Microbispora sp. ZYX-F-249: one gene and its partner. The main gene of each other region encodes a partner of the protein of the gene in region 2 in a complex. Links are inferred from orthologs where the notes say so. Each region holds a gene or a part of one and is shown on either strand. Other genes may lie near its edges. The genes, in order: uvrA and mfd.

Region 1 (3,741 bases), on a different replicon or contig from region 2:
GCCGTCCTGGGACGTGCCCTGGCCCGCCGACGCCGTGTCGTCCCCGTCGGAGGCACCGCACGCGCTCAGCGCCACGGCCAGCCCGGCGCCCCCGGCGCCGAAGATCACGGCCCGGCGTGTCGTATCCGTCATGCTCATCCTTCCCTGATGCGGCGGCCCGGGACGTCCACGGCCCCGGGTCTTCCCCTGCGCGACGCGTCACCCTGTGTGCTCTCAGGTACGGCCATCACCCCGTGGCCGGTTCAGGGTGACGCGGTCGGAAGGAGAAGAGTAGGGAGAGAAGATGAGACGAATACTCATACGCCCAGAATCTTGCGGAGGAAGGCGCCGGTGTGGCTCTCCTCGACCCGGGCGATCTGCTCGGGCGTGCCGGCGGCGACGACCCTGCCGCCCCCGGAGCCGCCTTCGGGCCCCATGTCGACGATCCAGTCGGCGGTCTTGATGACGTCGAGGTTGTGCTCGATGACGATCACCGTGTTGCCGGCGTCCACCAGCCGGTTGAGCACGCCGAGCAGCCGCCGGATGTCCTCGAAGTGCAGGCCGGTGGTGGGCTCGTCCAGCACGTACACCGTCCGGCCGGTCGATCGCCGCTGCAGTTCGGAGGCGAGCTTCACCCGCTGCGCCTCGCCGCCCGACAGCGTGGTCGCCGGCTGGCCCAGCCGTACGTACCCGAGACCGACGTCGTGCAGCGTCTGCAGGTGACGGCGGATGGCGGGGATCGCCTCGAAGAACCCCAGCGCCTCCTCGATCGGCATGTCGAGGACCTCTGAGATCGTCTTGCCCTTGTAGTGGACCTCCAGCGTCTCCCGGTTGTACCGGGCGCCGTGGCAGACCTCACAGGGGACGTAGACGTCCGGCAGGAAGTTCATCTCGATCTTGATGGTGCCGTCGCCGGAGCAGGCCTCGCAGCGCCCGCCCTTGACGTTGAAGCTGAAGCGGCCCTGCAGGTAGCCGCGGACCTTCGCCTCGGTCGTGGCGGCGAACAACTTGCGCACGTGGTCGAAGACGCCCGTGTACGTCGCCGGGTTGGACCTCGGCGTGCGGCCGATCGGCGACTGGTCGACGTGGACGACCTTGTCCACCAGGTCGGTGCCGACCACCCGGGAGTGGCGTCCCGGCACGGTCTTCGCGCCGTTCAGCTCCTTGGCCAGCGCCGCGTAGAGGATGTCGTTGACCAGCGTCGACTTGCCGGACCCCGAGACGCCGGTGACCGCGGTGAAGACGCCGAGCGGGAACTCGACGTCCACTCCCTTGAGGTTGTGCTCGCGGGCGCCCTTTACGACGAGCTGCCGCTTCCTGTCCCGCGGGCGCCGGATCTCCGGCACGGTGATCGCCTTTCGGCCCGACAGGTACGCGCCGGTCAGCGACTCCTCGCTGGCGAGCAGCTCCTGCACGGTGCCGGACACGACGACCTGGCCGCCGTGCTCGCCCGCGCCGGGGCCGATGTCGACCACCCAGTCGGCGGCGGCGATCGTGTCCTCGTCGTGCTCGACAACGATCAGCGTGTTGCCCATGTCGCGCAGCCGGATCAGCGTCTCCAGCAGTCGCTGGTTGTCCCGCTGGTGCAGTCCGATGGACGGCTCGTCCAGCACGTACAGCACGCCGACCAGGCCGGAGCCGATCTGCGTGGCCAGCCTGATCCGCTGCGCCTCGCCACCGGCGAGCGTGCCGGCGGCGCGGTCGAGCGTGAGGTAGTCGAGGCCGACGTCGAGCAGGAAGCCCAGCCGGGCGTTGATCTCCTTGACCACCCGCTCCGCGATGTGCATGTCCCGCTCCGACAGCCGCAGGCCGGACAGGAACTTCGCGCAGTCGGCGATCGACATCGCCGAGATCTCGGCGATCGAGGCGTCCCCGACGGTCACGGCCAGCGAGACCGGCTTGAGGCGGCGGCCCTTGCAGGCCGGGCAGGGGACCTCGCGCATGAAGCCCTCGAACCGCTCGCGGCTGGCGTCGCTCTCCGACTCGGCGTGCCGGCGCTGCACCCAGGGGATCACGCCCTCGAAGTCGGTGTAGTACGACCGCTGCCTGCCGTACCGGTTGCTGTAGCGGATGTGGACCTGCTCGTCGTGGCCGTGCAGGATCGCCTTGTGCGCCTTCTTCGGCAGCCGCTCCCACGGCGTGTCGAGGTCGAAGCCGAGCGTGTTGCCCAGCGCCTCAAGCAGCCGCACGAAGTAGTCGCTGGTGTGGCCGTTCGCCCACGGGCTGATCGCGCCGTCGCCGAGCGTGCGCTCGGGGTCCGGGACGACGAGGTCGGGATCGACCTCCATGCGGGTGCCGAGCCCGGTGCACTCGGGACAGGCGCCGAAGGGCGAGTTGAACGAGAACGACCGCGGCTCGAGCTCCTCGAACGACAGGTCGTCGTAGGGGCAGTAGAGGTGCTCGGAGTAGAAGCGCTCACGGTTGGGGTCGTCGTCGGGCAGGTCGACGAAGTCGAGCGTGATGGTGCCGCCGGACAGCTGCAGCGCCGTCTCCACCGAGTCGGTCAGCCGGCGCCGCGCGCTCTCCTTGACCGACAGACGGTCGACGATCACCTCGATGTCGTGCTTCTCGTACTTCTTGAGCGTGGGCGGCTCCTCCAGGCGCACGATCGTGCCGTCGACGCGGGCCCGGGCGTAGCCCTTGGTCTGCAGCTCGCGGAACAGCTCGGCGTACTCCCCCTTGCGGCCGCGGACGATCGGGGCGAGGACCTGGAACCGGGTGCCCTCCTCCAGCTCGAGCACGCGGTCCACGATCTGCTGCGGCGTCTGGCGGGCGATCGGGCGCGCGCACTGCGGGCAGTGCGGCTTGCCGATGCGCGCCCACAGCAGACGCAGATAGTCGTAGACCTCGGTGATCGTGCCGACGGTCGAACGGGGGTTGCGGCTGGTGGACTTCTGGTCGATGGAGACGGCCGGGGACAGGCCCTCGATGAAGTCGACGTCGGGCTTGTCCATCTGACCCAGGAACTGCCGGGCGTACGCGGACAGGGACTCCACGTACCGCCGCTGTCCCTCGGCGAAGATCGTGTCGAAGGCCAGGCTGGACTTGCCGGAGCCCGACAGTCCGGTGAAGACGATCAGAGCGTCTCGCGGGAGGTCGAGCGAGACGTCCTTCAAATTGTGTTCGCGTGCGCCACGCACGATCAGGCGGTCAGCCACGGTGGTCCCGATAGGTCGATGAGGTGAATGGAGGTGCACGGGCAGGCTATCCAGAGCCACCGACAATTTCGGGGGGCATCGTCCGGCGGCCGGAGGGGGCGGCCCCGCGTGCTGTGTGGGACACGCTCCGTGAACCAGGGTATGAGCTTCGTCAAACCGGTGCCTGCCATCCGCAGGAAACCCCTGCTCATACAACCGCCGCGGACGCCGTCCTCTTCCCTGCCGGGTGCGGGGACGGCGGCCGGGGGTGCCAGGGGCCATGATTGCCTCCATGTCCGTTATCGACGAGATCGAGCGGGAGCTCGCCGAGGCGACCGGGCGCCTGCTGGCGACCGCCGCCCGCCTCACCGACGAGGATCTCCGCGCGCCGTCCCTGCTGCCCGGCTGGACGCGGGGGCACGTGCTCACGCACGTCGCCCGCAACGCCGACAGCTACGTCAACCTGCTGTCCTGGGCGCGCACGGGGGTGCGCACCCCGCAGTACGCCTCGGCGCGGGCCCGCGAGGCCGACATCGAGGCGGGCGCGGCCCGCCCGGCCGCCGAGCAGCTCGCCGACCTGCGCGACAGCGCCGAGCGGTTCGCGGCGGCGATCAGGGGGATGCCC
Region 2 (4,324 bases):
CTGGTCCCAGCCGCCCTGGGCGACGGCGACGTCGTCCACCTCACGGTCGGTGACCGTGACGCCCTTGCGCCGGCCGAGCTCCTGGAACTGCCTGCTCGTGGTCATGTTGAGCAGGACCGTCTGCGGCAGCGAGAAGGACAGCTGGAGCTGGTTTTCGGGGATCTTGTTCGCGGCCAGGTCGGCGCGCAGCTCGCGGACCTCGTCGTTCAGCTGGCTGGAGGTGATGCGCTCATTGCCCACGATGGCCGCGGAACCCGCCTGCACGGGACCACCGCACGCGGTCACGGCGATACCGGCCGCCGCCAGCGCCACGGCGACGCGCACTCGATACGACTTCACGGACGATCCTCCCGAACGACACCGGCCACGCATATGTTGACAATTTCGCGGGTCACTGTACCCGCATCGGCTCCAGGAACAGGGCCTCGACCAGGTCCCCGCACCATTTCAGCAGGTCGAGGTCGCGAAGCGGCTGACCGCCGATCGGTTTCGTCTTGGGCACCGGGACGAGCAGGATGCTCGTCGCCTGCTTCCAGATCGACCGCGGGTAGAGCCGCTGCAGCCGCACCTGCTGGGAGTCCTTCAGCTCCACGGGCGCGAACCTGATCTGCTGGCCCTGCAGCGTCACGTCCGTCAGCCCGGCCCGCCGCGCCTTGATGCGGAAGCGCGCCACCTCCAGCAGGTTGTCCACCTCCTGGGGCGGCCTGCCGTACCGGTCGGTGAGCTCGTCGCGGACGGCCGTGATGTCGTCCTCCGAGCCGATCGCCGCGATCCGCTTGTACGCCTCCAGCCGCAGGCGCTCGGAGGTGACGTAGTCGTGCGGCACGTGGGCGTTGATCGGCAGCTCGACCTTGACCTCGGGCCGCTCCTCCACCTTGCTCTCGCCCGCGAGCTTGGACTTCTGTTCCTGTACGGCCTCGGCCATCATCCGGACGTACAGGTCGAAGCCGACGCCGGCGATGTGGCCGGACTGCTCGGCCCCGAGGATGTTGCCGGCGCCGCGGATCTCCAGGTCCTTCATCGCGACGTACATGCCCGCGCCCATCTCGGTGTGCTGGGCGATCGTGGCGAGCCGCTCGTGCGCGGTCTCGGTCAGCGGCGACTCGGGCGGGTAGAGGAAGTAGGCGTAACCGCGCTCGCGGCCCCGGCCGACCCGGCCGCGCAGCTGGTGGAGCTGCGACAGGCCGTAGTTGTCGGCCCGGTCCACGATGAGCGTGTTGGCGTTGGGCACGTCCAGGCCGGACTCGACGATCGTGGTGGAGACCAGCACGTCGAAGCTGCGCTCCCAGAAGTCCACCATGATCTTCTCGAGCTGTGTCTCGTTCATCTGCCCGTGGGCGACCGCGATCCGCGCCTCCGGCACCAGCTCGCGCAGCCGCGCGGCCACCTTGTCGATCGTGCGGACCCGGTTGTGGACGAAGAACACCTGACCGTCGCGCATCAGCTCGCGCCGGACCGCCGCCGCGATCTGCTTGTCGTCGTACGGCCCGACGAAGGTGAGGATCGGGTGCCGCTCCTCCGGCGGGGTGAGGATGGTCGACATCTCGCGGATGCCGGTCAGGCCCATCTCCAGCGTCCTCGGGATCGGCGTGGCCGACATGGCGAGCACGTCGACCTGGGTGCGCATGTGCTTCATGGCCTCCTTGTGCTCGACGCCGAACCGCTGCTCCTCGTCCACGATGATCAGGCCGAGGTCCTTGAACTTCACCTCGGGCGACAGCAGCCGGTGCGTGCCGATCACCACGTCGACCTCGCCCGTGCGCAGGCCGTCGAGGGTCCCCTTGACCTCGCTGTCGGTCTGGAACCGGGAGACCGGCTTCACCGTGACCGGGAAGGCGGCGAACCGCTCGCCGAACGTCGACAGGTGCTGCTGCACCAGCAGCGTCGTCGGCACGAGGACGGCGACCTGCTTGCCGTCCTGCACCGCCTTGAACGCCGCCCGCACCGCGATCTCGGTCTTGCCGTAGCCGACGTCGCCGCAGATCAGGCGGTCCATCGGGACGGGCCGCTCCATGTCGCGCTTGACCTCGTCGATCGCCTCGAGCTGGTCGCCCGTCTCGGCGTACGGGAAGGCGTCCTCCATCTCCCGCTGCCAGGGGCTGTCGGGGGCGAACGCGTGGCCGGGCGAGGCCATCCGGGCCGAGTAGAGCCGGATCAGCTCACCCGCGATCTCCCTGACCGCCTTCTTCGCCCGGGTCTTGGCCTTGGCCCAGTCGGCCCCGCCCATCCGGTTGAGCGTGGGCGCCTCGCCGCCGACGTAGCGCGTGACCTCGTCGAGCTGGTCGGTCGGCACGTAGAGCCGGTCGCCCTTGGCGTACTCGATCACCAGGTATTCGCGGGTCGCGCCCTGGATCGTGCGCTGGACCATCTCGACGTAGCGGCCCACGCCGTGCTGCTCGTGCACGACGTGGTCGCCGACCTTGAGCTGGAGCGGGTCGACCATGTTGCGGCGGCGCGACGGCAGCCGGCGCATGTCCTTGGTGGACGCCTTCTGCCCGACCAGGTCGAGGTGGGTCACCACGGCGACGTCCGGCGTGACGAAGCCGTGGTCGATGCGGCCCGTCGTGACCTGCACGACGTCCTTCGGCGGCGGTCCGTCGAGGGACGGCACCAGCCGCGCCGCCACGTCCACGCCCTTGAGCAGCTCGACCATGCGCTCGGCCGGGCCGTGCCCCTCGCTCAGCAGCACGACGGCCTTGCCCGCGCCCAGCCAGCCCTTGATGTCGGCGAGCGCCCGCTGGGTGTCGCCCCGGTAGGCCTCGACGTCCTGCGCGTCCAGCTCCACGCCCTCGCCGAACGGCGCGATGCTCCACCACGGCTGGCCCAGCTCGCGGGCGTGGTCGCGCACCTCCTCCAGCGTGCGGAAGGCCGCCGCCTCCAGGTCGATCGGCGCCTCGCCGCCCGCCGCCGCGGCGATCCAGGACGCCTCCATGAACTCCTGGCTCGTACGGACCAGCTCGACGGCCCGGCCGCGGATGCGCTCGGGGTCGCAGACGAACACGGCCGACCGCACCGGCAGGTGGTCGAGCAGCAGGTCCATGGCCCCGGCGAGCACGGGCGCGAACGCCTCCATGCCCTCCACCGGCACCCCCTCGGCGAGCTGGTCGAGCACGTCCTTCAGCGCCGGGTGCTCCTCCCCCAGCTCGCGGGCGCGCCGCCGTACGTCGTCGGTGAGCAGCAGCTCGCGGCAGGGCGCGGCGAACAGGCCGTCCTGGGCGACCTCCAGCGAGCGCTGGTCGGCCACCTTGAACCAGCGGATCTCCTCGATCGTGTCGCCCCAAAACTCCAGCCGCAGCGGATGCTCCTCGGTGGGCGGGAACACATCGAGCAGGCCGCCGCGCACGGCCACCTCGCCGCGCTTCTCCACCATGTCCACCCGGTGGTAGCCGTTCTCGACCAGCCGGGCCACGATGTCGTCCAGGTCGGCCTCGTCGCCGGCGCGCAGCCGTACGGGCGCGAGGTCGCCGAGACCGGCCACGATCGGCTGCAGCAGCGAGCGGACCGGGGCCACCACGATCCGCAGCGGACCGGCGGTCTGGTCGCCCTCGATCGGGTGCGCCAGCCGCCGCAGCACGGCCAGCCGCTGGCCGACCGTGTCGCTGCGCGGCGACAGCCGCTCGTGCGGCAGCGTCTCCCAGGCGGGGAAGACGGCCACGGAATTCTCGTCGACCAGGCTGGTGAGCGCGGCGGCCAGATCCTCCGCCTCACGCCCGGTCGCCGTGATCGCGAGCACCGGCCGTACGCGGGACAGCGCGGCCACGGCGAACGGCCGCAGCGCGGGCGGCGCCACCAGCTCGGCACCGGGATCGGCGGACTGCCCTGCCGCGTCGAGCGCGGCGGCCAGCCTGGATTCGGCGGAAACGAGGTCGAGCAGTCCGGAAAGAGACATCGATGCCTTCAAAAGCCCCGTGACTTAGACAGCCGGCGTGCGGACGCGGCCCCCGGCATCCGGCCGACCCCCGCCTGAGCGAAGATCCACGAGATGCTCCCAACCGGGCCGCGGCTATCCAGGCTACGCCCTGTCCGCCCGCCTCGCTCCGCTCGGCCGCTCGGTCCGGACGAGATGGGGGACGGCAAATGCGCAACTCAGCGTCCTCAAATGATTACTCTCAGTCGTATGACAGAGGTTCGGTTGTCGTCCGCGGACCAGGACGACGTGTTCAGCCAGCGGATTCGCGAGCAGTGGACCGACCAGCTCGGACGGCGGCTCGACATCCTCATCGCCGGATGCGGCCGGGGCGGCGCCCTCGACGTGGGGCGGTACGAGCCGAGGATGACGGGGGTGGACGAGGATCTGCCGCCCCTGCGGGCGCACACCGCCAAC

What was found.
Region 1: the proteins of mfd (region 2) and uvrA are in contact, whole or in part, in a crystal structure (PDB 4DFC), measured with the Escherichia coli proteins. The link is inferred for Microbispora sp. ZYX-F-249 from one-to-one orthologs.

The regions. Positions count from the first base shown.
Region 1 is NZ_JBDJAW010000028.1:26,316-30,056, reverse strand. Bases 97-3,533 are described here. They hold uvrA (excinuclease ABC subunit UvrA), read right to left. Parts: upstream 3,138-3,533; coding sequence 297-3,137; downstream 97-296. Other genes in these bases: AAH991_RS28025 (maleylpyruvate isomerase family mycothiol-dependent enzyme), read left to right, coding at 3,409-3,533; AAH991_RS28035 (Rieske (2Fe-2S) protein), read right to left, coding at 97-132. Outside these bases: more of AAH991_RS28035, read right to left, coding at 1-96; more of AAH991_RS28025, read left to right, coding at 3,534-3,741. UniProt on the Escherichia coli protein: The UvrABC repair system catalyzes the recognition and processing of DNA lesions. UvrA is an ATPase and a DNA-binding protein. A damage recognition complex composed of 2 UvrA and 2 UvrB subunits scans DNA for abnormalities.
Region 2 is NZ_JBDJAW010000013.1:54,129-58,452, reverse strand. Bases 192-4,211 are described here. They hold mfd (transcription-repair coupling factor), read right to left. Parts: upstream 3,890-4,211; coding sequence 392-3,889; downstream 192-391. Other genes in these bases: AAH991_RS17470 (methyltransferase domain-containing protein), read left to right, coding at 4,118-4,211; AAH991_RS17480 (SurA N-terminal domain-containing protein), read right to left, coding at 192-339. In the rest of the region: more of AAH991_RS17480, read right to left, coding at 1-191; more of AAH991_RS17470, read left to right, coding at 4,212-4,324. UniProt on the Escherichia coli protein: Couples transcription and DNA repair by recognizing RNA polymerase (RNAP) stalled at DNA lesions. Mediates ATP-dependent release of RNAP and its truncated transcript from the DNA, and recruitment of nucleotide excision repair machinery to the damaged site.